Regions from separate parts of the Azospira sp. I09 genome, predicted to be linked through region 3. Evidence: predicted binding sites of a transcription regulator. Region 3 holds the regulator's gene; each other region holds the start of a gene.
The links. Region 3 encodes FNR, which switches genes on or off when oxygen is low (the NO sensors DNR and NnrR bind a similar motif). Its sites were predicted from a motif close to TTGANCTAGNTCAA; they were not measured.
Positions count from the first base shown of each region.

Region 1: AZSP09_RS10520 (hemerythrin domain-containing protein) is a predicted target of FNR. The motif match lies at 1,417-1,430, and genes of this name have one in related genera.
Region 2: AZSP09_RS07070 (nitrite reductase) is a predicted target of FNR. The motif match lies at 1,160-1,173, and genes of this name have one in related genera.

Region 1 covers NZ_AP021844.1:2,248,283-2,250,546, reverse strand. Annotated here, with positions in the region: gene AZSP09_RS10525 (DMT family transporter) at 1-805, shown strand, start outside; gene AZSP09_RS10520 (hemerythrin domain-containing protein) at 802-1,272, opposite strand; gene ruvC (crossover junction endodeoxyribonuclease RuvC) at 1,492-2,097, shown strand; gene ruvA (Holliday junction branch migration protein RuvA) at 2,094-2,264, shown strand, end outside.
Region 2 covers NZ_AP021844.1:1,528,815-1,531,078, forward strand. Annotated here, with positions in the region: gene AZSP09_RS07070 (nitrite reductase) at 1-1,062, opposite strand, end outside; gene cobA (uroporphyrinogen-III C-methyltransferase) at 1,289-2,086, shown strand; gene AZSP09_RS07080 (1,4-dihydroxy-2-naphthoate polyprenyltransferase) at 2,093-2,264, opposite strand, start outside.
Region 3 covers NZ_AP021844.1:3,554,618-3,556,881, forward strand. Annotated here, with positions in the region: gene AZSP09_RS16670 (hemerythrin domain-containing protein) at 1-486, shown strand, start outside; gene fnr (fumarate/nitrate reduction transcriptional regulator Fnr) at 582-1,328, opposite strand; gene hemN (oxygen-independent coproporphyrinogen III oxidase) at 1,480-2,264, shown strand, end outside.

The sequences.
Region 1 (2,264 bases), 1.3 Mb from region 3:
CGGCGCCAAGTACGGCCTGCCCTATGCGGAGCCCCTGACCTTCCTCAGCGCCCGCTATCTCCTGGTGCTCGGACTGATGCTGCCGGTGGCCCTTGTATTTCGCGCCTCCTGGCCTGCCACCCGCCAGGAATGGCTGCACATCGGCTTCTCCGGGGTGCTGCTGCACGCGGTCTATCTCGGCGGCGTCTTCATGGCCATCCAGCGCGGTCTGCCGGCCGGCATCACCGCCCTGGTGGTGGGCATGCAGCCCCTGCTGACCGCCCTGGGGGCCGGCTGGCTGCTGGGGGAGGCGGTCAGCCGGCGTCAGTGGCTGGGTCTGGTGCTGGGCCTGAGCGGCGTGGCGCTGGTGGTTTCCGGCAAATTCGGCAGCCAGCCCCTGGCCGAGCTGCTACCGGCCATCGTTCCGGCCCTGGTGGCCCTGCTCGGCATCACCCTGGGCACCCTGTACCAGAAGCGCTTCTGCCCTGCCTTCGACCTGCGTTCCGGCGCCGTCATCCAGTTCCTGCCGACAGCGGTGCTGACCCTGCTGGTGGCCGGCGCCAGCGAGAGCCAGGAAATCGCCTGGAGCGGCACCTTCGTCTTCGCCCTGCTGTGGCTGGTGCTGGTGCTGTCGGTGGGCGCCATCAGCCTGCTCAACGTGCTCATCCGCAGCGGCAGCGCCGTCAATGTGGCCAGCCTGTTCTACCTGACGCCGCCCACCACCGCCCTCATCGCCTGGGCCGCCTTTGGCGAAACCCTCTCCGGCCCGGCCCTGGCGGGCATGGGGCTGGCCGTGGCGGGCGTGTACCTGGCGCGGCGGGCCTAGGCGGTGTACAGGGGGTAGAGGGTCGCTTCCTCGCGCTGGATGCGCTCCACCAGCACCTTGCCGACGCCGGCCAGTTCATCGACGAAGGCCGGGGCCAGCCCCGGCTCGGCGGCCAGGTTCTGGTACTTGCGCAGGAAGGCGGCCAGGGCCTTGCCGATGCCGTCCATCTCCTGGCGGAACTCGTGGATCAGGGCGAAGCTGGAGGGATCGCCGGCCAGCTGGTGCTCCAGGTAGATGTAGAGGCGCACATTCTCGGTCAGCAGATGGCCCTGCAGCCGTACCCGGAATTTTTCCAGCAGCGAGGCGGCCTCCGTCAGGTTGCCCTGGGCGGCGGCGCTCTGGATGGCGCCGAAGGCCTGCAGCAGCACCAGGTGCTCGTCGGTGAGCTGGTGCACCAGAGCCGGATGGTAGTGAATCTGGGTTCCCGGCGCCGGGCCGCTGCGGGCGGCCGGAACCGGCTCGGGCATGGGCGGGGCCTCGGGGGCGGGGGGCGGCGGTGAATCGCCAAAGATTTTGCGTAACAGTGACATGGTTCTCCCTCCTGCGACGGTGTGGACACAGGGAATTGGTTTTTATGCCTGCCAATTTGGGCGGGAGTCCATGACGAATCCTTAACCCGTGTCAAATTTCGGGCCTGCGCTCCCGTCGGGCGCGACAGGCGGCGTCCGCCCCCTTAGAATGCTGCCATGTCCGCCATCCCCCCCGTCTCCGCCAAGCCGAATGCCGCCGCCGCACCCGTGCCGGTGCGCATCCTCGGCATCGACCCGGGGCTGCGTTGCACCGGCTTCGGCCTCATCGACAAGCTGGGCAACAAGCTGGCCTACGTCAGCAGCGGCTGCATCCGCACCGACGACACCCGCACCCTGCCGGAGCGCCTGGAGGTGATCTACCAAGGCATCCGGGAAATCGTCGCCGCCCACGGCCCGGCCCAGGCGGCGGTGGAAAAGGTCTTTGTGAACGTCAATCCCCAGTCCACCCTGCTGCTGGGCCAGGCCCGCGGCGCCGCCATCACCGCCCTGGTGTCCACCGGCCTGCCGGTGGGCGAGTACACCGCCCTGCAGGTGAAGCAGGCGGTGGTGGGCAACGGCAAGGCGGCCAAGGAACAGGTGCAGCACATGGTCAAGCGCCTCCTCAGCCTGCCCGGTGATCCGTCCGCCGACGCCGCCGATGCCCTGGCCTGTGCCATCGCCCACGCCCACGGCGGCCAGGGGCTGGGCCACATCGCCACCGCCGGCCTGCGGGTGCGCGGCGGCCGCCTGATGGAAGCCCCCAATCCAAGGAAGAGAACATGATCGGAAGACTCACCGGCCTCCTGGCCGAAAAGAATCCCCCCCAGGTGGTCCTGGACGTGCAGGGCGTCGGCTACGAGGTGGATGTGCCCATGAGCACCTTCTACAACCTGCCGGGCAACGGCGACAAGGTGACCCTGCTGACCCACTTCGTGGTGCGGGAGGACGGC
Region 2 (2,264 bases), 1.7 Mb from region 3:
CTTGCCTTCCTTGGTATCGACGACCACCACCTTGTTGGAGGCGTTGGCAGCGACGAGGAAGTAACGCTTGGTGGCATCCCAACCGCCGTCATGCAGGAACTTGGCGGTTTCGATGGTGGTTTCCTTCAGGTTCTTCACGTCGGAGTAATCCACCAGCTTGACCAGGCCGGATTCCTTCACCGTCACCACCCACTCGGGCTTGATCAGGGAGGAAACGATGGAGGCAACGCGGGGCTCCTGGTGATACTCGCCATCCACGGTGATGCCGCGGGTGGAGACGTTCTTCAGGGGCTCCAGGGTCATGCCGTCCAGGATGGTGTACTGGGGCGGCCAGTAGGAACCGACGATGGCGTACTTGTCTTCCCAGCCCTTGAACTTGGAGGTATCGACGGAACGGGCTTCCAGGCCGGCCTTCAGGGTGGCGACGATGGTGGGCTTCTCGAACCACATGTCGATCAGGTCCAGACGGCCGTCGCGGCCGATCACATAGACGTAGCGACCGGAAGCGGAAGTACGGGAAATGTGCACGGCGTAGCCGGTCTTGACGATGCCCCAGATCTTCTTGGTGTCGCCGTCGATCAGGGCCACTTCGCCGGAGTCACGCAGGGTGGTGGAGAAGACGTTCTGCAGATTGATGTTGTTCATCTGCTTGGTGGGGCGCTCGGCCACGGGCACGTGCACCTTCCAGTTGGCCTTCATTTCCTTCATGCCCCACTCGGGCGGCACATCCGGCTGCTGCTGGATGTAGGTGGCCATGTTCTTGATTTCATCCTTGGACAGGATGTCGTCGAAGTTGGGCATGCCGCCTTCGGTACCGTAGGTCAGGATCTTTTCCAGACGGCCCTGGCCGAGCTTCTGGGTGTTCGCCGGCTCCAGGTTCTTGCCGGTGGCGCCCTTGCGCAGCATGCCGTGGCAGCCGGCGCAACGCTCGAAGTAGATCTTGGCGGAAGCCTCTTTGGCTTCCTTGGTCAGGCTCGGCGCATTGGCTGCGGGTGCAGCGAAAGCGGAGCCCATGGCGGCCGCGAGGGCCGTAAAGATAAAGGCACTAACTCCCTTTTTCATGCTTTCCTCTCCTCAATAGGAATTATCAGCAAACCGTTACCCCCGACACAGCATCCGGGGATGGCGAAAGATTGCGCCCGGTGACTTGTCCAAATCCTTGATGCGAATCAACTTCAAAAAGTAGGGATATTCACTAGAGTGGTGCCTAGGCCGAAACACCCCCAAAAGGGATTGAAGGCCGACGGCCAGCCCGGCTATGCTGCCTTTTGCCAAACGAGAAAAAATAATGCTCATGCCCGATCCGAACCGCACCCACCCTGCCCTGCCCGGCACCGTCTATCTCGTCGGCGGCGGCCCTGGCGACCCCGACCTGCTGACGGTACGCGCCGCCCGCCTGATTGCCCAGGCCGACGTGCTGGTCTACGACCACCTCATTGGCGACGGCATCCTGGACCTGGCCCGGCCCGACGCCGAGATCATCTACGCCGGCAAGGAAGCCTCGAAACACACCCTGCCCCAGGACGACATCAACCACCTGCTGGTACAGCTGGCCCAGAAATACCGCTGTGTGGTCCGCCTCAAGGGCGGCGACCCCTTCATTTTCGGCCGCGGCGGCGAGGAGCTGGAGATCTTGGCCCGCCACGGCGTGCCCTTCCAGGTGGTGCCCGGCGTCACCGCGGCGGCCGGCTGCGCCGCTTACGCCGGCTTCCCCCTGACCCACCGGGACCACGCCCAGGTGCTGGTGTTCGCCACCGGCCACCTGAAGGACGGCACGGTCAATCTGGACTGGCAGGCCCTGGCCCGGCCCAAGCAGACCGTGGTTTTCTACATGGGAATTGCCGGCCTGGGAGAAATCAGCCGGCAGATGATCGCCCACGGCCTCTCCCCGCAGACCCCGGCTGGCGTGGTGCAACAGGGCACCACCCGCCAGCAGCGGGTGGTGGTGGCCGATCTGGCCACTCTGGAAGCGAAGGTGCAGGAAGCGGGCATCACCACGCCGGCCCTGATTTTCGTCGGCGGCGTGCTGCAGCTGCAGCCCCAGCTCAGCTGGTTCGAACCCCAGGCCGCAGCCGAGACGGTCTAAGCCGGATCAGCCGGGTCGAAAGAGACAGCCCAGGAGCAGCAGGAAGGAGAACAGCAGCTGCAACTGGGCGGTGCGGCCGAGCAGCAGGTTATGGCCGGTACCCGGCGTCGCCCGGGCGAAGCGCACCACCAGCAGCAGGGCCGGCGGCAGCGCCAGCAGGGGCAGGCCGGCGGCCAGA
Region 3 (2,264 bases):
GAGACCCTGCGTCGCCTGGTGCAGCACCTGCCCCGGCACGGCGCCGACCAGGCCGCCCGGGAGGCGGCCCAGGGCGTGCTGCGCTATTTCTCAGTGGCCGCTCCCCATCACCATGCGGACGAGGAGGATGACCTCTTTCCTGCCCTGCGGGCGAGCCAGGCGGTGGCCCGGGAAGCGGCGGTGGCGGCCCAGGTGGAGGCCCTCATCGAACGCATCCTGGCCGACCACCGGCGCATGGACCGGGCCCGGGACGAGGTGCTGGCCCGCCTGCAGGCCATCGTCGCGGCCCAGCCGGGGGAATGCAGCGAGGCCCTGCCGGCGGCCATGGTGGAAGGGTTGGCCGAGCTTTATCTGGGACACATCGATCTGGAAACCCGGGAGCTGCTGTCCCTGGGGCGGCGCCTGCTGTCCCCCGAGCAGGCGGCCGCCGTCGGCCGCAGCATGGCGGCGCGGCGGGGGGCGGTGTTTCCGGAAGGGGAACAGTAGGACTGCCGGCACGCCTGGACTAAGCCCGGGCAATAATCCGGGCAATAAAAAAGCGGCTCCGCGGAGCCGCTTTTTTGTTTGATGCTTGCCCGGGATCAGGCCGACTGGTGGGTCATCAGCTTTTTCAGGCCCGGGATGTCCAGGATGCGGATGTGCTTCTGCTGCACGGCGATCAGACCTTCTTCCTGGAAGCGGGAGAAGGCGCGGGAAACGGTTTCCAGCTTGAGGCCCAGGTAGCTGCCGATTTCTTCCCGGGTCATGCGCAGGTAGAACTCGGCGTGGGAATAGCCCCGGGCGGTGAAGCGCTGGGAGAGATTGAGGAGGAAGGCGGCCAGCCGTTCTTCCGCCCGCATGGTGCCGAGCAGCATCATGACCCCGTGGTCGCGCACGATCTCCCGGCTCATCACCTTGTGGAAGTGGTGCTGCAGGGCCACGATCTCCCGGGACAGGCCTTCCAGGCGGGGGAAGGGGATGATGCAGACTTCGCTGTCTTCCAGGGCCACCGCGTTACAGGAATGGTGTTCGGTGCTGATGCCGTCCAGGCCCAGCAGCTCGCCGGCCATCTGGAAGCCGGTGACCTGGTCGCGGCCGTCTTCCAGCAGCACGTCGGTCTTGAAGAAACCGGCGCGGATGGCGTAGATGGATTCGAAGGCCTCCCCGGCCCGGTACAGGTGGTCGCCGCGCTTGATCTTGCGGCGGGTGCTGACCAGTTCGTCCAGCTTGGACATCTCGGTCTCGTTGAGACCGTAGGGAAGACACAGTTCTTGCAGGTTACAGTTCGAGCAGGCGGTCTTGATGACCGACAGGGTAATTTCTTGGGCGCTGGTCTTCTTCAACGGCATGCTGTTCCTCGCTGGGCCAAGGGCGTTCGGATGGTGGTAACCTGCGCCGGAAGGCCCTTTGGAAGCCTTTGATCCAGGACAACGTGCCCCAGTTCCTGCACCACGATAATAAGCCGCACCTAATGTGTGGTTCTGCAACGACTGTTTTTCAATGACATTTACCGCCAACAACCTGGTTTTCGATCCCCAGATCATCCGCCGCTTCGACGTCAATGGACCGCGCTACACGTCCTATCCGACGGCTGACCGTTTTGTCGAAGCCTTCGATGCCGAGGCCCTGAAGCTGTGGTTGGGCAAACGCAACATCGGCGGTATCAGCCGACCGCTGTCATTATACTTCCACATCCCCTTCTGTAACACCATCTGCTACTACTGCGCCTGTAACAAGATCATCACCAAGGATCACGGCCGCAGCGCCAAGTACATCAAGTACCTGGGCAAGGAGATGGCCCTGCAGGCCGAGTACCTGCTGGATGGGGATCGGGAAGTCTCCCAGTTGCACTGGGGCGGCGGCACGCCCACCTTCCTCTCCCATGAGGAAATGCACCAGCTGATGGACCTCACCCACCGCCATTTCAAGCTGGTGGATGGGGCCGAGATTTCCATCGAAGTGGATCCGCGCAAGGTGGACCGGCCCACCGTGGCCCTGCTCGGCGAGCTGGGCTTCAACCGCATGAGCCTGGGCGTCCAGGATTTCGACGAGCGGGTGCAGCAGGCCATCAATCGCATCCAGACCGAGGAAGAAACCTTCACGGTGATGGACCAGGCGCGCAAGAGCGGCTTCAAGTCCATCAGCGTGGACCTCATCTACGGCCTGCCCCACCAGACGGTGATGGGCTTCAACCGCACCCTGGAGCGGGTCCTGGCCATGGACCCGGAGCGTCTCTCCATCTACAACTATGCCCACCTGCCGGGCCTCTTCAAGCCCCAGCGGCG